DNA from 4 places in the Piscibacillus salipiscarius genome. Region 3 is predicted to be linked to each of the others. Evidence: predicted binding sites of a transcription regulator. Region 3 holds the regulator's gene; each other region holds the start of a gene.
What was found. Region 3 encodes Rex, which represses fermentation and respiration genes when NADH is low (regulators of the CRP and FNR family bind a similar motif). Its sites were predicted from a motif close to TTGTGAAATATTTCACAA; they were not measured.
Positions count from the first base shown of each region.

Region 1: ACFSW4_RS06770 (AtpZ/AtpI family protein) is a predicted target of Rex. The motif match lies at 6,049-6,066, and genes of this name have one in related genera.
Region 2: ACFSW4_RS03540 (cytochrome c oxidase subunit 2A) is a predicted target of Rex. The motif match lies at 4,060-4,077, and genes of this name have one in related genera.
Region 4: ACFSW4_RS14405 (cytochrome ubiquinol oxidase subunit I) is a predicted target of Rex. The motif match lies at 5,527-5,544, and genes of this name have one in related genera.

Region 1 covers NZ_JBHUMZ010000018.1:18,691-27,194, reverse strand. The annotation lists gene atpD (F0F1 ATP synthase subunit beta) at 1-408, opposite strand, end outside; gene atpG (ATP synthase F1 subunit gamma) at 441-1,301, opposite strand; gene atpA (F0F1 ATP synthase subunit alpha) at 1,338-2,846, opposite strand; gene ACFSW4_RS06795 (F0F1 ATP synthase subunit delta) at 2,864-3,409, opposite strand; gene atpF (F0F1 ATP synthase subunit B) at 3,406-3,921, opposite strand; gene atpE (F0F1 ATP synthase subunit C) at 4,229-4,429, opposite strand; gene atpB (F0F1 ATP synthase subunit A) at 4,542-5,267, opposite strand; gene ACFSW4_RS06775 (ATP synthase subunit I) at 5,269-5,661, opposite strand; gene ACFSW4_RS06770 (AtpZ/AtpI family protein) at 5,663-5,851, opposite strand; gene ACFSW4_RS06765 (S8 family serine peptidase) at 6,091-8,226, opposite strand.
Region 2 covers NZ_JBHUMZ010000011.1:135,300-142,125, forward strand. The annotation lists gene ACFSW4_RS03515 (aconitate hydratase) at 1-1,773, shown strand, start outside; gene ACFSW4_RS03520 (hypothetical protein) at 1,774-1,950, shown strand; gene ACFSW4_RS03525 (DinB family protein) at 2,050-2,526, shown strand; gene ACFSW4_RS03530 (trimeric intracellular cation channel family protein) at 2,696-3,325, shown strand; gene ACFSW4_RS03535 (Crp/Fnr family transcriptional regulator) at 3,336-4,025, shown strand; gene ACFSW4_RS03540 (cytochrome c oxidase subunit 2A) at 4,178-4,297, shown strand; gene ACFSW4_RS03545 (cytochrome c oxidase subunit II) at 4,316-4,783, shown strand; gene ACFSW4_RS03550 (b(o/a)3-type cytochrome-c oxidase subunit 1) at 4,784-6,412, shown strand; gene ACFSW4_RS03555 (hemerythrin domain-containing protein) at 6,515-6,826, shown strand, end outside.
Region 3 covers NZ_JBHUMZ010000013.1:1,856-10,359, reverse strand. The annotation lists gene groL (chaperonin GroEL) at 1-108, opposite strand, end outside; gene groES (co-chaperone GroES) at 145-429, opposite strand; gene ACFSW4_RS03985 (CPBP family intramembrane glutamic endopeptidase) at 811-1,524, shown strand; gene ACFSW4_RS03980 (YdiK family protein) at 1,528-1,731, shown strand; gene ACFSW4_RS03975 (MDR family MFS transporter) at 1,744-3,147, opposite strand; gene ACFSW4_RS03970 (redox-sensing transcriptional repressor Rex) at 3,213-3,845, opposite strand; gene ACFSW4_RS03965 (ABC-F family ATP-binding cassette domain-containing protein) at 3,925-5,862, shown strand; gene tsaD (tRNA (adenosine(37)-N6)-threonylcarbamoyltransferase complex transferase subunit TsaD) at 6,039-7,049, opposite strand; gene rimI (ribosomal protein S18-alanine N-acetyltransferase) at 7,046-7,504, opposite strand; gene tsaB (tRNA (adenosine(37)-N6)-threonylcarbamoyltransferase complex dimerization subunit type 1 TsaB) at 7,501-8,199, opposite strand; gene tsaE (tRNA (adenosine(37)-N6)-threonylcarbamoyltransferase complex ATPase subunit type 1 TsaE) at 8,196-8,504, opposite strand, start outside.
Region 4 covers NZ_JBHUMZ010000050.1:71,246-79,749, reverse strand. The annotation lists gene ACFSW4_RS14435 (alanine/glycine:cation symporter family protein) at 1-824, opposite strand, end outside; gene ACFSW4_RS14430 (GIY-YIG nuclease family protein) at 915-1,160, opposite strand; gene ACFSW4_RS14425 (gamma-glutamylcyclotransferase) at 1,176-2,021, opposite strand; gene ACFSW4_RS14420 (CPBP family intramembrane glutamic endopeptidase) at 2,036-2,719, opposite strand; gene cydS (cytochrome bd oxidase small subunit CydS) at 2,857-2,955, opposite strand; gene ACFSW4_RS14410 (cytochrome d ubiquinol oxidase subunit II) at 2,958-3,983, opposite strand; gene ACFSW4_RS14405 (cytochrome ubiquinol oxidase subunit I) at 3,983-5,326, opposite strand; gene ACFSW4_RS14400 (DUF6176 family protein) at 5,821-6,165, shown strand; gene ACFSW4_RS14395 (hypothetical protein) at 6,176-6,616, shown strand; gene ACFSW4_RS14390 (substrate-binding domain-containing protein) at 6,609-7,784, opposite strand; gene ACFSW4_RS14385 (GNAT family N-acetyltransferase) at 7,808-8,260, opposite strand; gene ACFSW4_RS14380 (DUF2200 domain-containing protein) at 8,405-8,504, shown strand, end outside.

The sequences.
Region 1 (8,504 bases), on a different contig from region 3:
TACTTTAATTCCTGTTTCTAAGATTTCTGTTTCTGTCGCTAAGTTTTCAAACTTAGGTGGTTCACGGTGAATAGGGTCACGGCGAACCTCTTCTGGAATTTCTTCACCTAAATCAATGTGATCACCTAGTACGTTAAACACACGACCTAGTGTTGCTTCACCTACTGGTACAGAGATTGGGTTAGTTGTGTTCGTTACTTCAGCACCACGAACAAGTCCGTCTGTAGAACCCATCGCAACTGTACGTACTGAGTTATCACCTAGGTGAAGAGCAACTTCAAGTGTTAGTTCATCGCGGTTCTCATCACCAGCGATTACTAGGGCGTTATATATTTCAGGTAAGTCGCCACTGTCGAATTTTACGTCAACAACTGGACCCATTACCTGTGTTACGCGTCCTTTACTCATCTTTTTCCCTCCTCACGAATTCATTCAAGCCGTTATTCTAGCGCTGCTGCACCTGCACTAATTTCGGAAATTTCTTGTGTGATTGCTGCCTGACGTGCACGGTTGTAAGAAAGTGTTAAGTCATCAATGAGCTCACCTGCGTTATCAGTTGCGTTACGCATAGCTGTCATACGTGATGCGTGCTCACTTGCTTTACCGTCTAATAATGCACCGTAAACAATGCTTTCCGCGTATTGTGGCAATAGTACTTTTAAAATTTCTTCTTCATCTGGTTCATATTCGTAACTTGTCAATTTCTTGCCTTCCGTATCAATGTCCGTTAATGGCAATACTTTTTTCTCAGTTACTTCTTGAGAAATCGCACTGATGAAATGGTTGTAGAAGATGTGTAATTCATCTATTTCACCGTCAGCAAAAAGTTTAACTGCATAGCTTGCGATTTCTTTAATCTCAGCGAAATCTGGTTGGTCTGGTAAACCCGTTACATCTTTAACGATTGGCATACCATTTTTCTTACAAAAATCGCGTCCGACTTTACCGATTGGTAATACGGTGTATTCATCTTTAGATGCATGTTCCTTTTGCACTTTTTGGTAAAGGGCACGTAAAACGTTACTGTTGTAAGGACCTGCTAGACCACGGTCTGATGTAATCACAATGTAACCTGTTTTCTTAACGGGTCTCGATTGCAACATCGGGTGGTCTGCACCAGTGTTACCGCCAGCAATACTAGCAACAACTTCTTGAATTTTCTCCATATATGGAACGAACTTTTTGGCGTTTTGCTCTGCTCTGTTTAATTTAGAAGCAGACACCATTTCCATTGCGCTCGTAATCTTTTGTGTACTTTTCGTCGAATTAATTCGATTTTTAATGTCACGAAGCGATGCCACTACGTCTCACCACCTTTTTTCGAGACTTCATCATCATTACTCACTTACAGCAAATGTGTTTTTAAAGTCTTCAATTGCTTTATTGAAATCTTCTTTTTCTGGTAAGTTTCCAGTATCACGAATGTGTGCTAGTAACTCAGACGCATGCTGATCTAAGTATGCATGTAGATCTGCTTCAAAGCGCTGGATATCTTCTACTGGAATATCATCTAGATAACCGTTAACAAGTGCGTAAATAATCGCAACTTGGTATTCAACTGGTTGTGGTTTGTTTAGACCCTGTTTTAGTACTTCAACCGTACGCTGACCACGATTTAGTTTCGCTTGTGTCGCTTTATCAAGGTCTGAACCGAACTGTGCGAATGATTCTAGCTCACGGAATGAAGCTAGGTCTAGACGTAGCGTACCTGCTACCTTCTTCATCGCTTTGATCTGTGCGGAACCACCAACACGTGATACCGATAGACCTGGGTTGATTGCTGGACGTACACCAGAGTGGAATAGATCTGATTGTAAGAAGATCTGTCCGTCTGTGATTGAGATAACGTTTGTAGGGATGTACGCACCGATGTCCCCTGCTTGCGTTTCAACGAAAGGTAGAGCTGTTAATGAACCGCCACCTAAATCGTCATTTAGTTTCGCCGCACGCTCTAGTAAACGAGAGTGTAGGTAGAATACATCCCCTGGGAATGCTTCACGACCTGGTGGGCGACGTAATAGTAGTGAAAGTTCACGGTAAGCTGCTGCCTGTTTAGAAAGGTCATCATATGCAACTAGAACGTGTTCACCGTTGTACATGAACTCCTCACCCATTGATACACCTGCATATGGAGCTAGGAATAGTAATGGAGCTGGGTCAGAAGCACCTGCGTTAATGATAATAGAGTATTCTAACGCACCGTTTTTACGTAGTGTTTCAACGAATCCACGAACTGTCGATTCTTTTTGGCCGATTGCTACGTAAATACAAATTACGCCAGTTTCTTTTTGGTTAATAATTGTGTCCATCGCGATCGATGTTTTACCAGTCTGACGGTCACCGATAATTAACTCACGCTGACCACGACCGATTGGTACCATTGAGTCGATAACTTTAATACCTGTTTGTAGTGGCTCGTGTACTGATTTACGTGCCATTACACCAGGTGCTGGTGATTCAATTGGACGAGTTTTGCTCGTTTCAATTGGTCCTAAACCGTCAACTGGTTGACCTAATGGATTAACAACACGTCCTAATAATTCTTTACCAACTGGAACCTGCATGATGCGTCCAGTACGACGAACTTCATCGCCTTCACGAATTTCTGTAAATGGTCCAAGGATGACGATACCTACGTTGTTTTCTTCTAGGTTTTGCGCCATACCCATTACACCGTTTGAAAACTCAACAAGCTCACCAGCCATTACGTTATCAAGGCCGTGAACACGTGCGATACCGTCACCGATTTCGATAACTGTACCGACTTCGTTTGCTTCAACTTCAGAATCATAATTTTCGATCTGCTGTTTAATTAGCGCACTAATTTCTTCTGCTTTGATGCTCATCCATTTCACCCCTATCTTTACTTGTTTGCAGTTACTAAATTCTGTTCTAAACGTTTAAGTTGTGTCTTAACAGTTCCATCGTAAATTTGATTTCCAATACGAATCTTAATTCCACCAAGTACAGATGGGTCTACGATATTGTTGATTCGAAGGGTGTTAATCATCATTTTATTCGCAAACACATCTTGGATCTGTTTTGTTTCTTCTTCAGTTAATTCACGAACAGAATAAACATCAGCTTCTGCAATTCCTCTTGCTTCGTTCTTCATTTTGACAAACTCATCGACTAGATCTGCAATCATGTCAGAACGGCGTTTGTCTACTAATAGTAATAATGTATTTCGTGTTTCTTTTGAGACGTCTTTAAAAACGTTACGAATTAGTTCTTTTTTCTGCTCGCTTGATAAACGAGGGTTACCTAAGAACTCTTGTAATGATTCATCATTTAGGAAAACACTTCTTACAACTAAAAGCTCTTCTTCTAGCTGATCTAGATTTGATTTTCCTTTTCCAATTTCAAACAAGGCTACGGCATAACGCTTTGCTACTACTGATTGACTCATTTCGATTCGCCTACTTCTTTAAGGTATTGTTGAATGAGTTCATCTTGTTCATTTGCAGAAAGTTCTTTTTCAATAACCTTGCTAGCAATTTGAACAGAAAGCGTAGCCACTTGTTCTTGTAATGCCTGAACTGCTTTGTCGCGTTCTTGGGCGATTTCTTCGCGAGCACTTTCTTTAATGCGCTCTGCTTCTTGTCTTGCATCATCTAAGATGGAAGACTCTTGTGTTTTTGCCGTTTGTTTGGCATCTTCAATGATTTGATGTGCGTTTTGACGTGCTTCTTTAAGTTCTGCATTTGCTTCGTTCATAAAGCGTTCTGCTTCTTGACGGTTTTGCTCTGCAGTATCTATTTCATTCGCAATGTGATCTTCACGCTCTTTCATCACTTTCATTAGTGGTCCCCAAGCGAATTTTGCTAAAAGAGCCAATAGAATGATGAAGATAACTAATTGAGCGAGCATATCACCAACGTTAAATCCTGCTGCACCTAAAACCAAGTTGGTACCTAACACAGCCTTCACTCCTTTCGGCTAACTCCTCACATTTTATAAAATGTTTAGTTTTAAGAAATCCACTCGCTTTCCGTGGGCGATCCACAAGCCTCCTCACTCGTCCCTCGTTGCGGGGTCTTGTTCGGCTCGCTATTCCCACGAAGAACACGACGTTCAAGTGTCGGCGTTGGTCACAGGACGTGACCGTTTTTAGCCGACCAGGAGTCTCGCGGATTTCTCGCAAAACATCAATAACTAAACATGCACATAAAGGAATGGCGAAGTATGTCCATCATAACTTCGCCATTCAATTGTTCGTCGTAAAAAACTACATAGACATAAATGCGATTACGACTGCGATGATCGGAAGCGCCTCAACTAACGCTACCCCGATGAACATTGTTGTTTGTAGAGTACCGCGAAGCTCTGGTTGACGAGCGATACCATTTACTGTTCCGTTTACGATTAAACCGTTACCAATACCTGCACCTAATGCACCTAATCCTACTGCGATTGCAGCTGCTAACATAATAAATTCCTCCTCAAAATATATTTATAAATTAGTTTGATTTTTCTCGCCATTAAAGACGAATGAATTTTATTAAAATACTCAGCTAATGCTAAGTACTAATTCACATAAATTAATGATCTTCGCTCACTTTGTGAGACATGTAAACCATCGTTAACATGGTAAAGATAAATGCTTGAATTGCACCGATGAAAATACTAAATCCTTGCCAAGCGATCATCGGGATAAATCCACCTACTAACCCCGCGATTGAGCCTGATGCTACTAGACCAGCTAGTAGAGTTAATAAAATCTCACCAGCGTAAATGTTACCGTAAAGACGTAGACCTAGTGTCAACGTATTCGCAAATTCCTCGATGATTTTTAGTGGGAATAAGAACGGTAATGGTTTGAAGAATTCTTTTGTATATTCCTTCGATCCTTTCATCTTGACACCATAGTAGTGTGTTAATACAACCACCATTGTTGCGAGTGTCAATGTAATACCCGGGTCAGATGTCGGTGATTTCCACCATAAGTAATGATCAAATGACACCATTGTGATAACCCCAAGCATGTTGGAGACGAAGATGTACAATAATAATGTTAATCCTAACCCCATAAAGCGTCGCCCTGTCTCGTAGTCCATTGTGTTTCCAATGATATCTTTCACGAATTCTACGATCCACTCCATGAAGTTCTGGAAGCCTGTTGGTCTACGTTGTAGATTCTTACTAGCTACAACTGCGAGTATAAATACAATCGTTGATGCAACCAACATCATAAGTACGTTTGACATATTGAAATCAAGCCATGAGATTCCAAATAAGTCATTTAACATTGGACTTTTGTGATCCACTTCATTCACCTCTCTTCCTCGTGGTTAGTTCGGTTTGTGTAAGAAAATAATCTATGATAATGACCAAATAAGGTGTCATTAAACCAATCATTACGGCAATCATGTTGAAAACTTCCGGATATTGCAAGCCTATAGCGGCTGCAAGTGCGGCTGTCGCAAACCGAGTTAACATTCCCAGCGTGCGTCTCTTCTCATCTCGTTCGACAACACCTTGTCCTAATCGATTAATTTTGACTTGAAGAAGCCATAAATTAAACGTGCTGATTCCAGCACCTAGAATTAGACCGGCAAATATGGTTTGATAGTCTGTGAATCCCCATCCTATGACAAAAATCGCTAGGATATAGAACATCCATTTGAGCTGGCGGCTGACCATGTATGTATAATTGTCCATTCTAATCGTCTCCTAGAAACTTTTTGACAAGTAAAATCATACCATACACGCCTGATGCCAAACCTAAAAGTAAACCAATGATCAGGAAAAGAGGGGACGTGCCTAAGTAACCATCAAGCCACCTTCCAAGCAGAATTCCGACAATTGTCGAACCGGATAAGTAACTTAATATACTCGCTGTGATTGCCATTCCTTGAAGTGGGCGTTTATTCAGGTTAACCACTCCAATCGTGATTTCAGTGGAAAAGATTTATCAAACGATATCGACAAATCTTGCAGAGGCAAATCTTCAAAAATAAAATCTCTTAAAACATTTGCCCACACTAAATTAGATTACAATACGAGTATTTTAAAGTCAATTGTAAATATGCAGAAATTAAAACAACTTTGTGACAAAAATCACATTTATGTTGAAAACGCTTTATCTGCCTAAAATTCAGGCAGATAAATTTCTTTTTCTTCATATAAAGTTTCATCGTCTTGTGTCATTTCAAAAACGACTTTATACTCGCCCTCTGGCAGGTCGCTGATTTTAAATTCTTTTTCAAATACGCCTTTAGACACGTTTTCTTGAGTGAACAGCGGTTGTGCGTGTAGGTCTTTTGGATCGATTAAAGTGGCTGTAAGTTTTTCAATTGGTTCGTTCACATAAAATCTTAATGTCAAATGCTCCGTTTGAAAAGGTGCCATGTCCAATTCCATGCCGGTAATTCTTGGATAATCGGATGTTTCGTTAATAAATAAGTACGGCAAGTGTTTTTGTTGCTGATTAAGTGATACCTCTATATAGCCCTCACGCGTTCCTTTTTCAGTACGTCTTGAATTGATTTGTGCACCTACCTTGAATCGTCGTTTTTCGTTAGGGCCAATCGTTGAATTGAGCGGCAGGTCCCATACGATTCCATTCTCCCTTTTTGGAATATTCCATTTAATGTCAAGAGGTTTCCTTGAAAGGTTCTTAATAGTAATCGTTTGATCTACTTTTTTTAACCCTTTTTCTATCTTACCAAAATTAAGCCGGTTGTGGTCTATGATGTAACTTTGGGTTAGGGCTTTGTTCATATTAATAAAACCGGTTCCTTGTTCAGATGGCGAAAGCTCTTCTTCTCCCATTTTGAATAGATCAGTAGATGATAGTAAGCGAGCTTTAATTTGTTCTGGTGTATCGTGTGGGTATGCTTGTTTTAACAGAGCCGTAACGCCTGCCACGTAAGGTGATGCCATGCTTGTTCCTTGAAGTGAGGCATACCCTTCTGGCACCGTGCTCACAATCTCAACTCCTGGTGCAATGAGGTCAGGTTTGATAGTCCATGATGAAGCGACAGGTCCGCGTGAACTGAATGGGGCTAATGCATTACGTATCGTTTGGTAGTTCGTTTTTAACCAGCCGTCACCTTGCATGAGCAGTTCTGCCTCTTCTTCTGTAATGTAAGCCGTTGGAAATGGAGCTTCTACCCACTCCCATTCGTTTGGGTCATCTTCAGGTCCGTTATAGATGAGTGCAGCTGTTGCCCCCTTTTCATCTAGCTGCTGAATGAGTTCGTAATACGGTGTGTCTCCTTTTTTTATTAAAACGACTCGGTCGTGAATGGTTTGTTCTAAGGTGTCTAATGAATTAGGTATAACTAAAGGCTGATCTCGTTTCAGGTTCCATTTTTCTGATAGTGGGAGCTGGCGGATCGGCACGACTTGTTCCTTTTGAGTGTATACTTGGGCAAGCTTTTGCTTCGTAATCGCCGCCCCGACTGAAATCGCTTTTTCTGACGTTGCCGGCGAACCAACCGTCCAGTCTTCAGGTCCGCTATTCCCATTTGCTACAACGACAATTTTGCCGAGCTCGACTGCTTTATTAACGGCGCGCGTCATCGGATCATCAGGGCTATTCGTTTCGCTTCCAAGCGACATATTGATGATCTCCATATCGTCGTTAACAGCTTGCTCGAGAGCAGCTATGATTTGCGCGGTCGTCCCCGTTCCGCCTGGGCCAAGTGCACGATAAGCATAGAGGTCCGCTTCAGGTGCAACTCCCTGCATGGTTCCGTTACCTGCGATGATACCAGAGACGTGGGTTCCGTGAAGCGTCGGCATCCCCTGTTCGGGCGTTGTTTCCATTGGGTCTTTGTCAAAATCAACTAGATCAAACCCACCATGGTAACTTTTTTCAAGGTCGGGGTGTTCATGGTCAATTCCAGTATCGATGACTCCGACTTGAACACCTTTGCCTGTGAAGGGTAGGTTTTTTGGATGATAACGTGCCATCTCAGGGTGAAGGTCCTCATTGGTGTTTGCTTTTGTTTGCGGCACTGAGTACGTCTGGACTGGGCTCACCTTACTGACAAACTCTTCTTCGTGCAAACTCTTTATGTGGCGCTGCTTCCCCGTTACAGCTAGAGCCTGCATGAGCGTATCATAGACATACTCAACTTCGACTAACGGATAATATTTTTCAATGTATTCTTTCGTCTCATGCGGATCTTGATCCACTTCCATTATAAAGGTCATTTCTTCCGCTTGTAGATAGATTGGTGTCATGATGATAAGTATTATTGCAAAGATTAGCCTCATAGCTCGCACCTCTTCAGTTGTTTTAGTTTTATTGTGTGGAAAAATAGGGAAGTCATGCTTGGGATGGGGAAAAAGTTTTGGGGTTGACGGTTTGGCCCGGGACGTGGACAGTTTGACCTCGGATGCGAACAGTTTTCTCTGGAATGCGAACATTTCTCCTCCTCACGCGATCAGTTTAGTCCAGGATGCGGACACTTCACCCTGACATACGAACAGTTCTCCTTCTCACGCGAACAGTTTAGCCCAGGATGCGGACACTTCACCGTGAAATACGAACA
Region 2 (6,826 bases), on a different contig from region 3:
GACCATAACTTAATTCAATCAGATCACCGTAACCCTGATGACCACCTATTTTTACGTAGTGCAGCTAAAAAGTTTGGACTTTATTTCAGTCGTCCTGGTAACGGTGTAAGTCACCCTGTCCATATGCAAAAGTTATGTATGCCAGGTCGCACATTATTAGGCTCAGACAGTCACACGTGTGCTAATGGTTGTATGGGTATGTTAGCTATGGGAGCTGGTGGTATTGATGTTGCCATGGCTATTGCAGGAGAACCATTTTATGTGAAAATGCCTGAAGTCTGGGGTGTGAAGCTAACAGGTAAACTACCTGATTGGGTAAGCGCTAAAGATGTTATTTTAGAAATGCTTCGCCGTCACGATGTTAAAGGTGGCGTAGGAAAGATTATTGAGTACTATGGTCCTGGTTTAAAAGATTTATCAGCGATGGACCGACACGTTATTGCGAATATGGGAGCTGAGCTCGGAGCAACTGCTACCGTGTTCCCATCTGATAAAGAAGTTAAGCGTTTCTTGAAACAACAAGGACGCGAAGACGATTGGCAGGAGCTTACGGCAGATCGCGGAGCCACATATGATTTACACGATGAGATTGATTTATCATCATTAGAGCCTCTAATTGCTAAACCATCTAGCCCGGGTAATGTCGTACCTGTGAGTGAAGTTGCTGGAGAGTCTATTTATCAATCTTATATTGGTTCTTCGGCGAACCCTGGTTATCGTGATTTTGCCATTGCAGCTGAAATCGTGAAAGGTAAGCAAATCGCAAACGGTGTATCCTACGATATTAACCCTTCTTCTCGTCAGATTCTAACTCAACTAGTTGAAGAAGGTCATATTGCAAGTTTACTTAGTGCAGGTGGCCGTCTGCACCAAGCTGGATGTAACGGTTGTATCGGAATGGGGCAAGCGCCTGCATCAGGTCGAAACAGTTTAAGAACAACACCACGTAACTTCCCAGGTCGCTCGGGTACTAAAGAAGATAGCGTGTTCTTATGTAGTCCTGAAACTGCTGCCGCGTCAGCTTTAACAGGTGTTATTACCGACCCTAGGACTCTTGAAATGGATTATCCAACAATTAAAGAACCTAAAGTGAATTTCGATAAAGAACAAGGTATGTTAGAAGAACCAATTGATCCAGCTGAAGGTTTAAATGTAGAGCTTGAAAAAGGGCCTAACATTAAATCAATCCCTGATTTATCCCCAATCGAAGATAATTTCGAAGTACCTGTATTACTTAAAATGGGTGATAACATTTCTACAGATGAGATTTTAGCTGGTGGTTCACGCGTCCTACCATATCGTAGTAATCTACAAAGAATTAGTACTTTCACTTTCGAAATTGTAGATGACACCTATTATGAACGGGCAATGAAACAAAAAGATGAAGGTGGGCACGCAGTCGTAGCTGGTCACAACTACGGTCAAGGTTCTTCACGTGAGCACGCAGCTTTAGCTCCGCGTTTCTTAGGATTAAAAGCTGTTCTAGTTAAAGACTTCGCGCGTATTCACTTACAAAATTTAATTAATTTTGGGGTGCTACCTATTCAATTTGTTGATGAACAAGATTATGAAAAGCTTGAAAATGGTGACGTGCTCGTGTTTGAAAGCGTAAGGGATAAAATTCAAAATGATAATGAATTTGAAATTGGAATAAAAGGTAAAGATGAGAAAATCCGAGTGAAACACGGATTAACAAGCAGACATCTGGACATAATATTAGAAGGTGGAGTGATTAATTGGATCAAGAATAAACAACAAGAAAGTGGGGTATAAATGGGATCACAAGAGCACAGATGTAAAGCTTGTGAAGGTAGCGGCCTATTAATGGATGATGAGGAATGGCATTACACTTGTACAGTCTGCGGCGGAGATGGATATGTCTCGGATTATGAGAGCCGGGAGGAAAACCGCATCAGTAATGTCGATGAGAATAATCGAATATTAGACTAACATTCAGAGCTGTCCCTTTTTGAAAAGGGGCAGTTTTTTATGTGTTAAGAAGGGATATTTATATTTGTATAGAATAATGAATTAAAAAGGAGTGAGTGCATGAATGTAAAAGTAGCACTAACTGAAGAGTCGGTCATTAAACATTTTAAATTATGGAGAAGTTGGGTGATTGGACTCGTCGAGCGTATACCTGAAGAACGATTTGATGAAGTCCCAAAACCATTTCGGAACAACATTCGCTGGAATGCAGGTCATTTGGCAGCAAACTTGGATTCGAAGTTGTGTTGGGTCTTAAATGATGAGCCTCGCGTCCCAAAAATTTATCAAGATATGTTCGACCGAGGTACAAGTCCTTCTGAATGGACGACTTCACCACCTTCTAAAGAGGAAATTTTAAAAGTGCTTGAGCAGCAATTAGATGAAGTTGAAGAGCGTGTAAATGGGAAGTTAGACATGGAGCTACCAGAGGAATTTATAGGTATGCAAACGTTAGGAGAGGCATTAGAATTCTTCGCGGCCCACGAGGCACTTCATTTAAATACGATGAATACAATGCGAAGGATGCTAAAAAAGTGAATTTATATGCCACGCGTTTTTGCGTGGTATTTTTTATGAGGGAAATTATTCAAATTTATAAGGAAATTTATAATTTTATGAGGAAAAATTCAATTTAATAAGTAATTTTTCGTATATCAAACAAGATATATTTTGTTATGATAGTTTTGTACCAAGTGGGGGTGCAAAGATGACCTGGGATATTTTAAATATTATTGGTACGATGGCATTTGCGATTAGTGGTGCCATTGTGGCCTTAGAAGAAGAATATGATTTATTCGGAGTTTATCTATTAGGGTTCGTAACGGCATTTGGTGGCGGGACGTTTAGAAATCTTTTACTGGATTTGCCTATTTCTGATATATGGAATCAAAGTATGCTTTTTACGGTCGCATTTATTACCATGACACTTTTATTTTTCATTCCATTTCATTGGGTGTTAGGTTTTAAAAGATTGTGGGGAGTGTTTTTCGATGCGATTGGTCTTGCCACCTTTGCAGTACAAGGGGCATTATTTGCCGTTATGGCTGGTTATCCGATGAGTGCTGTGATTGTAGGTGGCGTTTTAACAGGGACAGGTGGGGGCATGATTCGCGATTTATTAGCAGGTAGAAAACCACTTGTTCTGCATCAAGAGATCTATGCGATGTGGGCAGTCATCGGTGCAATGGCGATTGGTTTTGGTGTTGCTGATACCATGTGGCAATACATTCTACTCATTGTTGGAATTGTATCGCTAAGGATGTTATCCGTTATTTATGGGTGGAGCTTACCGACCCGATTTGATTGGTTAAAACAGTTACGAAAGCTTAAACGTTAGGAGGAGTTTGGTGTTTCGTTCAGAAGCTTTTTTTAGACAGTTTCCGATTTTTACAGAACTCACTGAAGAAGAACTAACTAGATTAAGACAGATTTCAATTGAGCGTAATCTTGAGAAAGGAACCACGTTGTTTCGTCAAAATGACCAGCGTCATTCTGTTTATTTTATACGAACGGGTTTAATTAAAGTGTTTAAGGTGGACCAGGAAGGGACTGAGCAAATCGTCAATGTTTTACATTCAGATGAAATGTTTCCTCATGTAGGTTTTTTTGATGAAACGCCTTATCCTGCTACTGCTATTACTTTAACAGAGGCGAAGGTTGTATGTGTGCCAATTGAAGAATTTGAGCTGTTATTAATGGAAAAGCCAGGTATGGCAATCAAAGTAATGAGAGTGATTGGTAAGAAGCTGTTAGAGCTTCAAGAACGCCTTCAATCGATGCAGACGCAGGATGTGTTTCACCGTATTGTGATGGAACTTATTAGATTCACAAATGAACTAGGCGTGAAGAAATCGACAGGCGAGATTTATTTACAATTACCGATCACAAATTCAGAATTAGCGAGCATGATTGGGGTGTCTCGTGAGACAGTTAACCGAGCATTTAATCGACTGAAGAAAGAAGATATTATAACTTACAATCGTAAAGAAATACATATATTAGACATTGAAAAACTTAAAACCTATTGGATTCATTAGCGCCATTCATTATGGCGTTTTTATTTTGGATTAAATGTGAAATATTTCACAAAAACGTCAACAATTTATTTCAGATTTGTGATTTGAATCACAAACTTTAGATGTTTTTACCAATAAGATAAAAGTAGAAATAGAGATAAGGAGGGCTGCCGATGAAGAATTTAAAACATGACCACGAGAAATTGTATGGCGCTTTCGTTTCTGTGTTATTAGTTGGGGCATTTATAGTCGGATCTTGGCTGTTTATTTATTATCTTTTCATTACGCGTTAATTCTAAGGGGGGATTTATATGCACATGCACAAGTTAGAAAGGGTTTGGCTTATAATCGGTGTATTAACGTTAATTGCCTTTTTATCGACAGTAGGCTATCAGGCATTTGCTTCTGGTCATGCACCGCCGAGTGATTTAACAAAAATTGACCCTGAAAAAGTTCACGATACGCCTCCGTTTGATGAACCAGGGTTAAAACAAATTGGGGACAACGAATACGAATTAGTGATGGTGCTTCAGTCATTTGGGTTTACACCAAATAAAGTTGAAATTCCACAAGGTGCAACCGTAAAATTCATTGTAACGTCTGTGGATGTTGTACATGGCTTTGAAATAGCAGGAACAAGGGTTAATATGATGGTCACACCAGGGCACGTGAACTCTATGACTTATAAGTTTAATGAAAAAGGTGAATACCTCATTTTATGTAACGAATATTGTGGAACTGGCCACCACGTGATGAGTGCCCAACTGGAGGTGAAGTAGATGAATATATTAGATCGCAAGTTAAGTATGGCTCACTTTTATATCGCTTTTTTTGCAATTGCAGTCGGAGGACTGTTCGGATTACTTCAAACATTAGTCAGAAGTGAAATGATTACATTACCTAATTCAATCAATTACTATCAAATCTTAACAGCCCACGGGGTTCTAATGGCAATTGTATTTACTACTTTTTTTATCTTTGGATTTTTATACGCTAGTGTAATTAAAACGACCGGCGCTTTTAGTAATGGGAGAAGACGGGCAGCATGGATCGGCTACTGGATGATGGCTATTGGTATGGTGCTTGGTGTCATTATGATTATGCTTGGTGAAGCGACTGTGCTTTATACGTTTTACGCACCACTTGAAGCGCATCCACTATTCTATATTGCATTAGCTTTAATTATTGTTGGAACTTATTTCGGATCATTTGCTATTATTCGTCAATATAATCTCTGGAGAAGAGAAAACAAAGGCAAAACTAGTCCGCTACTAGCTTTTATGGCAGTAGCAACATTAGTACTCTGGTTAATCGCAACTATTGGCGTCGTTGCAACAGTCGTTCTTCAATTCATTCCATGGTCATTTGGGTGGGTAGATGAGATCAACATTGCATTAAGCCGGACTTTATTTTGGTATTTTGGTCACCCGTTAGTCTATTTCTGGTTACTTCCAGCTTACATGGCATGGTATGTCATGGTCCCGAAAATCATCGGTGGAAAAATTTTCAGTGACTCACTAGCAAGATTAGCGTTCTTACTGTTTATTTTATTCTCAATCCCGGTAGGTTTTCACCACCAACTACTTGAGCCTGGAATTAGTCACGAGTGGAAGTTCATCCAAGTCGTCTTAACATTTGCTGTTATTATTCCATCATTGATGACAGCATTCGCACTTTTTGCTACCTTTGAAATGAGAGGAAGAAGCTTAGGTGGTAAAGGATTATTTGGGTGGTTTAAAAAACTTCCATGGAAAGACGTTAGATTTTTTGCTCCATTTATGGGAATGCTTATTTTCATACCGGCTGGAGCTGGTGGAATTATCAACGCTAGTAACCAGTTAAACCAAGTTGTTCATAACACGATTTGGGTTACGGGTCATTTCCATTTAACAATTGGGGCAACGGTCGCCTTAACCTTTTTCGGAATAAGTTATTGGCTCGTTCCATATCTAAAAGGCAGAGTTCTTACAAAACAGCTTAATGGGATTGCTATTTATCAAACCATTCTATGGGTTGTTGGAATGTTAATTATGTCAGGTGCGATGCATTTCTCTGGATTATTAGGAAATCCAAGAAGAACACAAGTGACAACCTATTTTGACCACCCGGTCGCATCAACCTGGGGCGCTTATGAGACAGGAATGGCTATTGGTGGATCACTGCTTTTCATCTCTCTAATTCTATATTTAATCTTAATGATTAATTTATCGTTTTTTGCACCAAAAGGCCAGGAAGAATTCCCAATTGGTGTTGAGGCAGATGAATCCTTACAACCACCTGCCATTTTAGAGAATTGGAAGGTATGGGTAGGAATTGCCTTCGCATTAATTTTGTTTGCTTATACCATTCCAGTTATTGATATTATTCAAAATGCACCTCCAGGATCTAAGGGATTTAAGTTTTGGTAAGTTTTAAAAACAAAAAGGAAGTCTAAGTTTGAATAAAGAATAAATATATATAGCCTCTATCTAAAAGGTAGGGGCTATATAAAATTAAAGGGGTGAATGTTGATGAAAAGGCATGAAGCGTTGAATCCGTTATCCCACCACCATCATCATGCATTAGTCATGGCGTTAGAGATGAAACGAGCAGGTACGGAGCAGAGTTCAAAAACTTATAAACAATTAGTCCGTGATATGATTGATTTCTGGATAAAAGATGGCCGTGATCATTTTAGAGATGAAGAAGAAGTGTTGGTGCCATTATACTTACAATTTGCGAGTGAACCTAAAGAGAATTTAATTAAAGATATGTTATATCAACACGCTCAAATTCGTGGTTTAATAGAGGAATTGCGGGAAAAGGGTGAAACGGACTATGAA
Region 3 (8,504 bases):
GTTACGTCCTTTAGGTCCTAAAGTTACTTTTACTGCATCAGCTAATGTGTCTACACCGCGAAGCATAGCACGGCGAGCTTCTTCGCTAAATTTTAGTTCTTTAGCCATAATAAAATGCCCTCCTTAATAGTATGTGTTCGTAGATTACTCTACTACTGCTAAAATGTCGCTTTCGCGTAAAACTAAGTACTCGTTACCGTTTTGCTTAACTTCTGTCCCAGCGAACTTAGAATAGATGACATGGTCACCTGACTTAACTTCTAGTTCTACTTTTTCACCGTTGTCAGTTACTCGGCCAGAGCCAACTGCAACAACTTTACCTTCTTGAGGCTTTTCTTTAGCAGAATCAGGTAACACAATCCCGCTTGATGTTTTTTCTTCTTGTTCTAGAACTTCCACGATTACGCGATCACCTAGTGGTTTTAACACGTCAAAAACCTCCTCCAAATTTATGTTGAAGATGATTATTAGCACTTAACATTGGTGAGTGCTAATTCCAATTATTATAATAATGAATCTCAGGAACTTTTGCAAGTAAAAAACCTAAATTTTTGTTTCATTTTTTATATTGTTATAGAATAAACCTTATAGAGATTTAGATTTCTGAAAGTATGATAAAAAAAGACTTAACTTTTTAGAAATGTAACGACTAAAGACGAGCGTAGGTGACGACGCCAGTGGGAACAGCACGAGCTGAAAATCCCACAAAACGAACGGAAGTGAGTTTTGTGAAGTTGAAGCGCGTGCCCACGGCAAGCGTTCACCGAAAGCGAGTCATAAATTAAGTTTTAATTAAAGGGGACGATCAACTTGCCAAAACGATATTGGGGAATCATTATACTTTACGTCGCAGCACAACTTTTCCCTGCTATAGGAATCCCGCTCGGAATATCCTTTTTTGGATTATCAGAAATAGATGCGATGGTTTTCTCTTCTATATTAGGAATGGCGATTGCATCCATTTTTATCATAAAAATATTAATGCCGGATATGAAGCAGAGTGAAATGCGAAATCGTCCAAGTTATGGCTATATGATTAAGTGGTCGATTTATGGTTTTTTCTTAGCCTTTTTAGCTCAATACATTTCGTCCATCATTAATGTGACCGTATTTGATATTGAACAATCTTCAGAAAACACTGCATTAATCATGGATTACATCGACAATAACATTTGGTTTATCATTTTACCAATTCTATTTGCGCCATTATTAGAGGAAATTATCTTTAGAAAAATCATTTTTGGGCAATTGTATAAAAAGATGAACTTTTTCCTAGCTGCCGTGATTTCATCTTCACTATTTAGTGTGCTTCATTTAGATTTCACGTTTACATTAACTTATATCGCGATGGGTCTTGTTTTTGCTTATTTATATGTAAAGACAAAACGAATTCTCGTTCCTATTTTAGTTCATATGGCCATGAATACGACGGTCGTATTGTTACAACTAACTGTGGATCTTGAGGACTTAGAAAAGCAATTACAGGAATACCAGAATGCAGCTATGATTTTAATTGGAGGATAATACATGAGAGCTTCACCATATTTTCTAGCAACGATGTACTTTTTAATGGGACTTGCTTTTGTTTATTTAGCATTGCAATATGCTGATGATACGATTTGGAATTTTGCAACGATTATTTTTACGATTGTTGCGACTTTTGACATCGGTGTAGCGATTCGTATTCTAACGAGATATTTCATATATAAACGTCTAAATAAAAAGGAATAATCCCTATCCGGATTATTCCTTTTCTGTATGTTCAATTCCTTTCATCTTAAAGGCAAACGGGATACTTAATGCAACAATAATCGCAGCTAAAATAAATGCTTCATTGATAGCCTGAAGAGTTGCCTCCTGCATCGTTAGTTCATCAAACAACATGTACTGGCCTCGTCTGACTTCATAATAAACTGAGAAAATGACAATACCAAGTGATGATGATATTTGACGAATCAGATTGTTCATTGCTGAGCCTTGAGCAACTAAATGGTCTGGAATAGCATTCATCCCAGCCGTTGTAGCTGGCATATTACCAAACCCTAAACCGAGTCCATGAACGATATTAATCGCCAAAAGCATCCAATAAGATGTACTTAAATCAACAAAGCCAAACATCAAACTCGCAAACGTTAAAATTATTAACCCTGTTGGTACGACGAGTTTCGGACCTTTTTTATCTAAGATCCTACCGCCAATCGTCATAAATGCGCCGCTTGCTAAAGCACTTGGCAGAAAGATTAACCCCGTCTTTACCATACTCAATTCAAACGCTTCCTGAATCATATACGGAAGTAAAAATAAGTTTGAAAACAGTCCAATTGATGCAGCTGATGTTGCAATAATCGAGTACCGGTAAGTTTTCACTTTAAACACCGAAAGTTCTAATAATGGCGAATCAAGCTTTAATTCATACTTGATAAACACAATAATTAAAACGATGCCCAATACAAGAATGCCTAGATTCATCCAGTTTACGGCCTGCTCAAAGTTACGTCCTTGGCCTAATACGTATAAAACTGCTCCAACTCCGGCTGTGATAATCGCAAATCCTTTCCAGTCAAAAATACGTGAAGGATCTGGCATTGTCTTAATTAGATATTTAGCTGAAAAGAAAATTCCTAATGCCGCAAATGGTAAATTGAATAAAAATAAGAAATACCAATCAAAATTTTCAGATATAACACCACCAATAGTCGGTCCAATAGCTGGTGCGACCATAGCGGATACCCCGTAGATTCCAACTGCATACCCGCGCTGATTTCTCGGGAAGGCTTGGAAAATCAAAGCCATGGCGTTTGGCATCATAAGGCCTCCAGCGATTCCCTGGATGGCTCTTGCGATGATCACCATACTTAACCATTGTGAAATCGCTCCTAAAATAGAGCCAAATGCGAATAATGATAGTCCAATAATGTATATCTTCTTCTTCCCATACCGGTCGCCTAAAAATCCTGTTACTGGCATCGTCATACCCATTGCAATCATAAAAATAGTCAGGATCCAACTGACTCCAACTGCATCGGTATCAAATATTTTCATGAGTTCCGGAAGTACCGGATTAAGCATACTATTATTTAAAATAACGGTGAACGTCCCCGTAATAACGGATATGACGACTAACCATTTTTGATCAAGTTTCCCCATGTTGGCCTCCAACATTATTTCGTTATACGAATTATTTTACTTCTAAATAACAGAAAAAGAAAACCCTACTCAGAGCTTTGCTTTAAAAAGTAAACTAACGTTTGTAGTTCAATGGATAAATCAATGTGATGCACCCGGACATGGTCTGGCACGGTTAACCTTGAAGGTGTGAAGTTTAATATACCTTCAATCCCGCAGTCAACTAATCGGTCAGTCACTTGTTGAGAAACTCTTGCTGGTACCGTTAAAATAGCAACTTTAATACCTTTCCGTTTTATCTCTTTTTCAAGATCATCGACATGAAAGATTGGAACTTCACTGATTTCAGACCCTATTTTACTATGGTTCGTATCGAAAGCCATTTCAACGCGGGTATTGCCTTTTTTCATAAAATTGTAGTGAAGTAAGGCCGTGCCTAGGTTACCAACACCGACTAAGGCAACACTTGCCACCTCATCCTGGTCAAGTAGCTTTCTAAAAAACTGAAGTAAGTGCGCAATATCGTAACCATAACCTTTACGGCCAAGCTCTCCAAAATAAGAAAAGTCTTTTCGGATCGTAGCCGAATCGACTTTAATCAGTTCGCTTAGTTCACGCGATGAGATGCGTGTTTTCCCTTGGTTATGAAGTAAATTCAAATGTCTATAGTATAACGGCAAACGTTTAGCAGTTGCCTGTGGAATCTTTTCCTCGGACATGATTTCGTCTCCTTTAATATGGTTCATTGCGTATTAGTGATAAAATAGATACACTAGTGCACGTTGAGGTGAATAAACAATGATTGTCATGCAATTAAATAATATAAGTAAATATTTTGGTGCTGACCTTATTCTATCGAAAATTAAATTAGAAGTACATCATGATGACCGAATTGCGATTGTCGGGCGTAATGGGGCAGGCAAATCAACCTTACTTAAAATCATGTCGGAACAAACTCCTTATGATGAAGGGGAGATTTTCAAGCCGAAAGATGTAACAGTTGGTTACCTTGATCAACATACAGGGCTTGATTCAGACCGTTCTATTTGGGATGAGATGTTAGAAGTATATACTCCATTAATACAGCTTGAACAAGAGCTTCGTCGAATGGAAGCAAATATGGCAGACCCTGAGTTTCTACAAAACGAAAAGAAATACGAACAGCTTTTATCACAATATGATGCTAAACAAAATGACTTCGAACAACGAGGTGGTTTTCATTACGAAGCTGACATCGAATCCGTACTGCAAGGGTTAAACTTTGGTGGTTTTGATTTTAGTACGCCAATCCAAGAACTAAGCGGTGGACAAAAAACTCGGCTCGCCTTAGGTAAACTACTTTTATCTAAACCTGATGTGCTCATTTTAGATGAGCCTACCAACCATTTGGATATTGATACATTACGCTGGCTCGAGGGGTATCTGAAAAGTTACCCAGGGGCTGTCGTCATCGTCTCACACGACCGCTACTTTTTAGATGAGACAGTTAACACCGTTTATGACGTCGCTTTTCAGTCCGTTAAAAAGTATCACGGGAACTATTCCTATTTCTTGCAAAAGCGGGCTGAAGACTATGAGCTTGAAGTTAAGCGATTCGAGAAACAACAAGAGGAAATTAAAAAATTAGAAGTCTATATTCAGAAAAACATCGCACGTGATTCAACAAGTAAACAGGCCAAATCAAGACGTAAAAAGCTAGAGAAAATGGACAAGATGGATAAACCAACATTGGATGACCATTCAGCCAAATTCTCTTTTGATATAAAACGAAAAAGCGGTAATGATGTGCTGAAAGTCGAAAATCTATCGGCCAAATACGCTGCGCTCGATGATCCAGTATTTAGTGATGTGTCCTTTCGAGTTAATCGGGGTGACCGAATCGCAGTTGTCGGCCCGAACGGCATTGGTAAATCAACGTTATTAAAAGCTATTTTGGACCGTATTGACCATGTTGAAGGAAACATTCAACATGGAACCAATGTGGAGTTTGGCTATTATGATCAGGAACAATCCACATTAAATCCACATAAAACGGCTCTACAAGAATTATGGGATGAATATCCTTTAATGCCAGAAAAAGATATTCGAACAGTCTTGGGCAATTTCTTATTTACTGGAGACGATGTACTAAAAACAATCGGTATGTTAAGTGGTGGCGAGAAAGCGCGAGTGTTACTTGCAAAACTAATGATGCAAAAGGCAAATGTTCTCATTATGGACGAGCCAACTAACCATCTGGATTTAGATAGTAAAGAAGTGTTAGAAGCAGCGCTTAGTGACTTCCCTGGTACAATTATCTTTGTCTCACACGATCGTTATTTTATTAATCGTATTGCTAGTCAAATTCTCGAATTGTCAGATGAAGGTTCACGCATGTTTTTAGGAGATTATGATTATTATTTAGAGAAGTTAGATGAAGAAGCGCAGCTTGAGGCGATTAAACAGGCTGAAGCTACACAAAAACAACAAGAACAAATGCCTAATCAACCAACTAATAAGCAGCTTCAACGAGAACGACGCAAGATCGAACGGAGAATCAAATCCATCGAGGAACAAATTGTGGAGCATGAACAAGTGATTGAAGAGCATGAACCGAAGCTGTACGAACCAGATTACGTCAATGATTACACAAAGCTTCAAGAAATTAATCAAACAATTAAAGAAAACGAGGAAGCCATTGAAGCTTTAATGGAAGAATGGGGAGAATTACAGGAAGAATTGGAGTCACTGGATTAATCACAGGTTATCAACAGAAAAAAGTGGATGAATTCAGTTTTCAACAGGGTTATCCACTTTGTCCACAATAAAACAGTTGGTTATCCACAGATTTTACCCACAAATTAAACATCTGACACATTAATATTTGCATTAAAAAATCCACAGGCTCAGAATAAGTCTGTGGATTTAATATATTACCCTAGCATTAAACCAGGGTTAGCATTTAGTTTTGAATCTTTAAATTGGCCGTTATGGTATTCAATAGACGCAGCAGCTCCAATCATAGCCGCATTGTCTGTACATAAATATAGCGGTGGAATCATTAATTCAATGTCTTCATCTTGAAACTTTTGATTAATTGCTTCACGTAACCCTTTGTTCGCTGACACGCCACCAGCTACAATTAGTTGTTTTACTTCCAAATCTTTCGCAGCTTGATATGTTTTTTGAACCAGTACATCAATTACACTATTTTGGAATGAAGCTGCTAAATCCTCAGTTCGGTAGCTTTCCCCTTTTTGATTTAGCTGGTTTAGTTTATTAATAACGGACGTTTTTAAACCACTAAAGCTAAAATCATAAGAGTCTTTTTCAAGCCAAGCTCTTGGGAAGTTATAAACATCCTCCCCTTCCTGCGCTAATTGATCGATCACAGGTCCACCTGGATACGGAAGTTTTAAAGCTTTAGCGACCTTATCATATGCCTCACCTGCAGCATCATCACGCGTTTCTCCAATCACTTCATAGTGCCCGTGCTCCTTCATATAAATTAACTCAGTATGTCCACCTGAAACGACTAACGATAGTAATGGAAACTGAAACTCTTTTTCTAATCTATTAGCATAAATATGACCGGCAATATGATGCACACCAATGAGAGGTTTGTTGTGAGCAAAGGCTAGAGTCTTCGCTGCATTAACACCGATGAGGAGAGCTCCTACGAGACCAGGACCTTCAGTGACTGCAAATGCATCTACTTCATCCATTGAGACGTCTGCCTCATTTAACGCTTGCTCAATGACGAGTGTGATTTGTTCAATGTGGTGACGCGATGCAATCTCAGGTACGACCCCGCCAAACTGCTCATGGATTTCCATTTGTGTTGCGACGACGTTAGATAGAATTTCTGTTCCGCCTTTAATAACCGCTGCAGCTGTTTCATCACAACTTGTTTCTATAGCTAATATCATTTCATTTGTTTTCATAATTTCACCCACATAACCAAGGCATCCTCTCCATCATCTTGATAATACTTCTCACGCTTACCAACGACTTCTAAACCAAATTGCTGATACATGTTTTGCGCCACTTGGTTAGATTCTCTAACTTCAAGCGATAATTCTGATGCGCCATGTTCTTCTACAGTATTTAACACCTCATTAAAAAGCTTCTTCCCAAGCTGTAACCCTCTGTATTTTGGTGATACAGCAATGTTAGTGATTTGAGCAGCTTCAAGCACAATCCATACGCCACAGTATCCAACAACTCTACCTTCCACTTCTATAACCAAATAATGAGAGAAGGAGTTTTTTAATAAATCATGTAAAAAGTCTCGCTTCTTCCACGGTGTACGAAACGATTCATTTTCTATGACGATCACATCTGGTAGATCCTCAATCACCATGTTTCGAACTTTTATATCATGTTTAACCTCATTCATGATTTATGACCTTCTTCACTCTTTTTTTGTAAGTTTGCTTCTGCCTCCGTGATTCTAAGATAATTAGGCTTCACAAGATGAATAGGTGTTTCTTTTTTACTTACTGCAAGCTGCCATAATAAACTAGCTTTTGGCAGGTTAAATGGTTGGGTAACCCAAACTCCACCACTTTGATTTATTTCATCCTTAAATGAACCACCATTTGGACTTACAAATAACACCTTTTCATTATAGTGCGACACTTTTTCTAACCAGCTTGTCATTTCGATATTACAATCGTCTTCTACACGTTCTATATGCCCTTCTGCTACACGATACAGACCTGCGTAAACATTACCTCTTCTAGCATCAAAAAATGGAGAGACAAGTCCATTATGATATAATAATGAGCTTGCAACGAGTTCTAAACTAGATACCGTCTTGATCGGAATGTTTAATGACCATGCTAACGTTTTTGCCGTCGTCATGCCAATTCGAATACCCGTAAATGAACCTGGTCCCTCGGCAACAACGATTTGTTCTAGCTCATTAGGCTTTAAATTAACTTGGTTCATAAGGTGCTCAATATTAGGCATAAGCTGAACTGAATGATTGCGCTTAATGTTTATCGTCATTTCAGCAGCCATCACGTCATCTTTATATAATGCAATACTCATAGGTTGATTGGATGTATCGATACATAATCCACTCTTCATGCAAAAAGCTCCTTACACACGTGTTCAAATTTGTCACCTATAGGTTTTAACTGTAATTCTCGATGTTCTTCACTGACTTTATTAATCTCAATTTCCAAGCGTTCTTCTGGTAAAAATTCATCGATAAACTTAGACCATTCAACAACAGAAACACCTTCACCATTAAAATACTCATCAAATCCAATATCTTCTTCTTGATTCTCTAAACGGTATACATCCATATGGTATAAAGGCAAACGCCCCTTATATTCTTTTACAATGGTATAAGTAGGACTATTCACAGTACGTTCAACTCCTAAACCTTT
Region 4 (8,504 bases), on a different contig from region 3:
ATACCAGCTTCGTTTGAGAAGAGTCCACGTTTAATCCCTTGCATTAAGGCAGCACCAACTCCACCGCCAACAAATTGTTCAAGTCCGAAAGCATGAGAGAAGATCATTCCAAATATACGTGGAACTTCAGTAATATTCATAATGACGACGACTAGTGCAACAGCAATATAAATCACTGCCATAATGGGGACAATCGTCCCTGAAACGACCGCGATACGTTTAATTCCGCCAAAAATAATTAATGCAGCAAGAATAACTAAAACAATTCCTGAAACATAATGTTCAATATTAAATGCCTTTTCAACAGCTTCAGAAATTGTGTTAGCTTGAACCGCATTAAAAACCAATCCAAATGTCATTGTAATAAGTACCGAGAATAATACAGCCATCCAGCGTTGGCCTAGAGCCTTCTCAATATAATAAGCAGGTCCTCCGCGAAACCCACCTTTATCAGGTACTTTATATACTTGCGCCAGTGTACTTTCAATAAATGCGGTTGCCATACCAATTAAAGCAATCATCCACATCCAGAACACGGCACCTGGCCCACCAATTGCAACGGCTAACGCAACGCCCGCTAAGTTACCAGTCCCAACTCGAGATGCAATACTAATACTGAATGCTTGAAAGGCATTGGTCCCGCGTTTACCACTCTGTTCAACCGCTTCTTCACCAATGACCTTAAACATTTCAGGGAATAAACGAAACTGCGCAAACTTACTAAAGAACGTAAAGTAAAGACCTGCACCAATTAATAAATAAATTAAAATATAATCCCAAAAAAACGTGTTACCGTATTTAATAACGGTACTCAAAAAATCCATATCATTACAACTCCCTTCCAATTCAAATATCATATACCCAAATTTTATCAATCACTATCACAAAAAATAAATAATTTCATTAAAAAATGACTATTTAACTATGTCCAAATTGAACGATTGAATCATTTCTTCTTTGGTTTTCTTCGGTAATTTTTTAATATTCGCTTCGCGGCTCATGGCTTCTGATTTCGTCTCAAATACTTCATAATAAACGATTTTGACAGGAAGACGTGCACGTGTATATTTTGACGCCTTGCCTGCTAAATGCTTGGCGAGTCTATTATCCAAATTGTTTGTATATCCCGTATATAAAGATTGATCACAGCATCTTAACATGTATGTATAGTGCACTTAATCCCCCGCCCTTAATCGTTCAACACGTGAATTGATTTGTTTTAAATAAGTTTCAGACAAATGTCGTTTGCCGCCACGTACAATTTCATTTAGGTAATGATCAGGCGGCGCTATTTCTTCAAGTTTATCAATCACAATAAACGTTAACATGTTTAGTATTTCTCCATTGAAGGTCACATCCACAACAGCTGGTCTGTATAGTCCTATATAAACACCTTCACGATTATATAAATACTTTAAAGCTTGTTCAGTAATTTCATAGACAATACCTTCAACTTGATGGCCAGACATCTCCACAATATCAGCTCTTCCCCCATCATCTGCACGCACTGTGAATCTTAACTCATGTTCAGGTAGTAGCCCAAGTCCAAGTGTTTTAAACTGCGTTAACATGCCCGCTTTTTCAATTCGCTCGTGATCCATACAAGATCCGTAAGCAAAATAATGAGGCGTTCCTTGATCAAGCAGTTTCTTTAAACGCCAATCTCCAAAAGGAATTTCTTCAGTATTCTGAACCTCTTTTGGATAATAATATAATAATGCTTTAAACTCACCTAAGTCACTTAGTACAAGCTGTTCGGTTCTTTGATAATGATCGGTCTCAGATATACCTTGGTACCCTTCAAGCTTATCTATTTGTTTTAACACATCATGATCAACTTCATATAGTTCACCATATACATGGTCATCATTGTCTAATAACATAGCTGGATAATCGTATCCTGTATCAATAAGTCTCCCCTTCGTCCATGCCTGCTGTGAAACTAATTTAGCATCTTCTAATAGATGATGATTTCGTTCATATCGTCTTAGCGTTCCGTAAACAAAAACTAACTGCCCCATCTAATTCCTCCCTTTTACATTGACCAAAATAAATAAAACCCGATCGACACAACGGCAATATCTGCACAAATATGTAAAATCCATGAATTTAAGAAGTTATTGGATTTAGTATTTAACCAGTTGAAAATAAGTCCAACTACAAATAACCCGGCTAGTGCTAATAGGATCAGTTCGAAGTTAAACCATGTCGCAAAAATAGCCACATGATAAATCGCAAATAATGCTGAAGAAAAAATATAACCCAATACATGATAGCCGGATTGATAAAACTTTAGAAAAATAAAACCTCTAAAATAAAATTCCTCAAGAAGTGAATTTCCAAATGTAATATAGAGTGCAACGAATATGTACGTTTCAAGTGTAATATTAAGCCTGTTTTGCAAATCAAGTATGATTGTTTCACCATTAATTTGATCTTGCAGTAAAACATAAGCCGCTAATATAACAATCACCGAAAGTAAACCAAGGCCCACTCCATATTGTAGTCCTTTGACATCTACTTGGTTAAGCCTTAATGATTCAAAAAGTCGTTCTTTAAGCACTACTTTGATAAATACAATAGGAACGATTAAAAACAGAAGAATTTTAGCAAGCGTCTTCATAATGTATGATAATTCTAAAATTTGCTCAACATAAAATAACGCTAAGCAGCTAAGAATGGTTAAGACAATTACTTGAGTGATATGACGTTGCTTCAACGACCCCTCCCCCTTTATAAAAACTATTCTACTAATTCTAACTCATAAATAAAACAACTTTTATGTATTTTGACGAAGTCATATAAAAAAGCTGAACTCAAGATTAAATCTAAAGTTCAGCTTTTACAATATACTATTTATTTCACCGCATCGTCTTTTAAACCTGACCAAAATGCTAATACAATTGAGATGATCACCACAATAAACGGTGCGTACGTAATTAAGAAATGATCCATCATTAATACCTCCTCTGTTCTTCACCTTTGACGTAAGTTCTATTAAATAAAAATAATCTTGCGAGTAATAAGATTGACGGAACGAGTAAGGCAAAACCTGCAATAAATGCGATAATTAATGCTTGTGCCATGGCATCGTTCGTAAAGCCGTCGTAGATTGTCAAATACGGATACAGCAAGTACGGATAATGCGACACGCCATAACCGAAGAATGCTAATCCAAATTGAATAATTAAACTCCAAAACGCTAGACTATAATATTTTCTCCTCCACAAGAACAAGACGGTAATCGCAAAAAACACTCCCGATAAAGCGAACACCCACCAAATATCCATGATATTCGCAAAGTGTAGTTCATTGTGTTGTCTTAATTGCCAAATGATGAGTCCAGCTGATAGGATCGTTGGTCCGCTCCATGCCAGTGAGTATTTTCTTAAGATCTCTCGCGCTTTAAAGTCTTCAGCCACATCGGCATACGCCGTTAGAAAGGTCGCGGATATATAGAGTACACTGACCACACTTAAAATCACGATACTCCAGGTAAGCGGACTGAAGAATAATTCTTTATATAATAACACTGGATTTTCACCTACCATTTCTACAAAACCACCTTCAGAAATGGTTAAAACAATGGAAAGTGATGCCGGAATAAGCAAACCTGCTACACCATATAAAAGAACGTAAAACTTACTATCTTTAGCTCCATAAGTTTGAAACGCGTAATAAGACCCGCGAATCGCAAGAAGTACAATCGATATACTAACTGGAACTAACAAAACGGTTCCGTAATAAAATGCCGCGCTTGGGAAGAAGCCAACCATACCAACAAAGAAAAACACTAAGAAAACATTAGTCACTTCCCACACGGGTGATAAATACCGCTGTATGATATGGTGCAGCACGTGTTTTGTGTTTGCAATCTCACTATAGGCACTGAAAAAACCCGCTCCAAAGTCGATGGAGGCAATGATGATATAGCCGAACAGAAATAGCCACAGGACGGATACTCCAATAATCGCTAAATCCATTACCTCTCACCCCTTTCAATTGCGTGATCTTCAAGTTCTCGTTCAACCGGATTTTTCTTAAACATCCGAATGAGCACGATAATGCTACCAGTACCTAACACGATATACAGACCAACAAATAACCATAGCATCGTATCAACATATGCCGCTGACGTCGCTCCCTCTGGTGTCTTCATAAACCCACGGAGAATCCATGGCTGACGGCCAAACTCTGCGTAGAACCATCCCATTTCTATCGCTATGAAAGCGAGCGGCCCTGATAACACCAGAATGAAATTAAATAATTTATTTTTAATGACTTTCCATTTTCGTTTAACCGCAAGCCAGTAAAATGCTGAAATAAACGTTAACCACATTCCAATGGTGACCATTAAATCAAAGAAATAATGCACAATTAAAGGTGGGAGTTCGTCTTCTGGAAATTCATTTAACCCTTTCACTTCTGCAAATGGATCACTATGGGCTAAAATACTTAACGCATATGGTATCTTGATAGCTCCCTGCACCTCGCCATTTTCATCGAGCCAACCGAACATCATAAGAGGTGCACCCTCTTCCGTTTCAAAATGCCACTCTGCTGCAGCTAACTTTTCAGGTTGGTATTCGGCTAAAAATTTTCCGGAGAAGTCACCAACAATGACAGTTGCAATAGAAAAGATCAAACCCACTTTCATCATTAGATACAATGATTTTTTATGATAAATATGGTCTCGTCCTTTAAATAAATGAAACGCCGCAATGGATGCTAATACAAATGCAGACGTCATATAAGCAGTCGTTAATACGTGAGCAACCTTTGTTGGCGTTGCTGGGTTAAACATCGCAGCAATCGGGTCTACATTAACGAGTGCCCCATTAACTAAATCAAATCCTTGTGGTGTATTCATGAATGCGTTAACCATCGTAATGAAGAACGCTGAAAATGATGCCCCAATAGCAACTGGAATAAGAAGAAGCATATGCTTTTTCTGATTCTCAAAGCGGTCCCACGTATATAAATAAATCCCTAAGAAAATCGCCTCAAAAAAGAACGCGAACGTTTCCAAAAATAAAGGTAAACTGATCACATGACCTGCTAATTCCATAAAGTTCGGCCAAAGTAGTGATAACTGCAGTCCAATAGCTGTACCCGTTACGACACCAACAGCAACAGTAATCACGAACCCTCTTGTCCACCTTCTAGCTAATAAAATATAGTGCTCATCATTCTTTTTAATGCCAATCCACTGAGCAATCGCAATCATGAGCGGGATCCCTACACCAATCGTCGCATACAATATGTGAAATGCTAACGTTAATCCTGTTAGCGTTCGGCTAAAAAAGACCGGATCGTATTCCATCATCAGACTAGCACCCCCTATATTAGAAAAGACGACCTAAAATCGAAATCAACATAATAATTGCTACAACAAAACTGAGGATGATCAACCATTTTTCATGTTTCTTATACATGTACATCTCCCCTTCACGCTCTATCATACCTCATTTAGTTCTTTAACAACTCATTAGTCAGTTAACGCTTTGTTACGAAGAGTTGAGGATTTTGTGAACTATTTCACAACTTGTTTATACAAACAAGCTGACACTTCATATTATACTAATGTTACTAAAATTCTAAACTTTACAATTATTAACTTTTACTTTACATTTAAGGTTGTATATCTCTATTAAACTAGTTCTCTTATTTCATATATTATATTTATTACATCAAATACCCTTTAATAACTTTTAAATTTTTATATCAATAAAAAGCCCAAACATGAAGAAAGACAATTTATTATCCGAACAAAAAGAGTAGGCACACCTACTCTTTTAACTCAATTAAGGGAGGATTTACATGAATATAGAACTGACTCGTTTTCGAGTTAAATCAGGTAAATCACAACAAGTCGACGAATGGATGGCATTTTTAAATAAGCACATGGATGAAGTGCTTCTGACCTTAGAAGATGAAAAAATGTATGTAGAAAATATTTTTCGTGAAACAACTGATAGAACTGAATATCTTTATTGGTACTCGATTGAAGGAGAAGGTGGTCAAAACGTAGAAGAATCCGAACATTGGATTGATCTTAAACACTTAGAATACTGGAATGAATGTATTGATGATACATATGAGCCGATTGACTTAAAATTAGAGGTATTGATGATTCCTGAGAGAATACGCAAACATTTAAGGTAAGGATGATTCTATGCCCAAAACTATTATAGCTTTAATAGTCATTTCGCTAACTTTGATGTTCATCATTGGTTGGTATAGTCCATTATCTAATTTAAACACCGAATCATACATCAATCATGGACCAACCATTCAAGACCACATAGAAGGTTTAAGAGCTTTAAACAGGCATGCTAGTAAACATTCTCTTGAACTTACAAACTATTATATAGAACATATTGCTCAAGAGCTTGAAGAAAATTGGGTTCAAAAACAAGAGCCTGATTATGATCAACTATTTGCGGATGTTAAACATGTTCGTATGATCTTTCAAGGTCTTGTCGGTACCGTTAACTATGGAAGTGAAGAACGTCAATACCTTGAAGATAGCATTAATCACATAAGATTAATAGAATCACTTATAAGACAAACAAAAGCAGAAAAAGTTGATGTTATGATTGACCTACCTAATTGACTGGAACATAACCGACCTTCTCAATTATTGCCTGGCCTTGATCGGACAGAATCCAATCAATTAACGAATCGACATTTGGGTTTTCCGTGCCAGCTGTAATGGCATAAAATTCAGCAGCAAATGGATACGAATCGTCTTGAATAAATTCTTTTGTCGGCTCAACGTCATTCACTTGGATTAGCTTAATTTTTCCGTTATCAACCATTTCGTTTGCGAAGAATCTAAATGAAAATCCAATTGCATTTTTACGGTTGCGATAATTCGATGTCTCCTTAACTATTCCGCCCATTCCTGAAACCACATCGTCTGTTGGAGGTTCCATTAAGTGGGAGCTATCCATCACCTTTTTTAACATTGTCTGGGACCCGCTACCTTCTGGCCTTTGAAAAGCTCGGATTTCGACGTCCTCCCCTCCAACTTCTTTCCAGTTTGTAATGTTACCTGAGTAAATCCCTTGAATCTCTTCAACCTTCAGTGAATCAACTGGATTGTCCGCATGTACAAAAAAGACAAACGCCTCCCTGCCAATTGGTGTCATATTTAACGCTTTATCCTCACGTTCAAACATTTTTTGTTGCTCCTCAGAAGGTCCAGCTGCAAAAATTAGATCGGCCTCGCCTTTTAAAAGATTTTGATAGGCCCCAGTCGTTTGATTAGCCATGACTTCACTGTTATGTAGTGCATAATCTTTTTCGGGATAAACCATTCTAGCAAAACTAGAATATACCGGGTAAAGCGCTGTTGCCCCGTCCAAAATTGGCAAATCATCTTCAATTTGTAGCGTTGATTTTTCATCGAGCTTAACTGCTTTAGTGTCATTAGCGAAAGGTTTATACTCACTTAAATCCACATCTTGAGTACTTACGACCTCTAATGAATCTAGATAATACGCATACCCTAGCTGACCGACAAATATAAGTAGACAAATGCCGAAGTAAACCGCCATGGATATCACTAATTTCTTCAATTTAACTAAATTAAACACACCTAAAATCCAAAAGACGATAATCCCTAATGCGACAAGTATAATGAGCGCAGCCATCAAATTACGACCAGTTGAGACGGTCATCAGTGTGTAGATGCCCGCAAAAAAACTTACCATGACTACTCCAATTATAAAAATTATTGTTGCTAGAACTTTGACACCAGTCCAAATATGTTTATCCATCGTATTCCCCTTCTAATTAACCTTTATAAATATAGTGTTAAACGAATCATATCTCGGCACTGAATACCGTTCTCATAAATTTCTTCTTCATAATTTCTTATGAAAAAGTCTTGATCAATGCCCGTTATTCTAAAACCGCACTTTTGGTAGAGAGCTAATTGATGAATACTAGAGTTCCCAGTTCCGATTTCTATTTTTTGATAACCCTCACGTTTGGCCTGCTCAATAGCATCCATTATCAAACGTTTACCAAACCCTCTCCCCTGATGTGATTCTGAAACGGCTATATTTATGAGCTCGATCGTACCAGTCTCAATTGGAATTAATACATAAACACCTATTACGTCACCTTCATCTTCTGCTATAAAACACTCACCTTGAACTAGATAATCGTTAACCAATTCAGGAGAAGGATCAGCTAATAGTAATAAATCCATTGGTGCAGGTTCTTCTTGAGTTAGTTTTCTAATTTTCATAATCGTTCACCTGTAAGAAGAATTTGTTTGATTTTTCTAAACATAACATCATTTTACCATAACTTGTTAATCTCGCAGTGGGATTATTTTTGCAATAATAGGCTTATGTTATGATAGTTAGAAAGAACTTTAGGAGTGATTGATATGGCAAAACATAAAATATATACGATGAGCTTCTCAAGTGTCTATCCCCATTACATTAAGAAAGCTGAAAGAAAAGGACGCACTAAAGAAGAAGTAGATG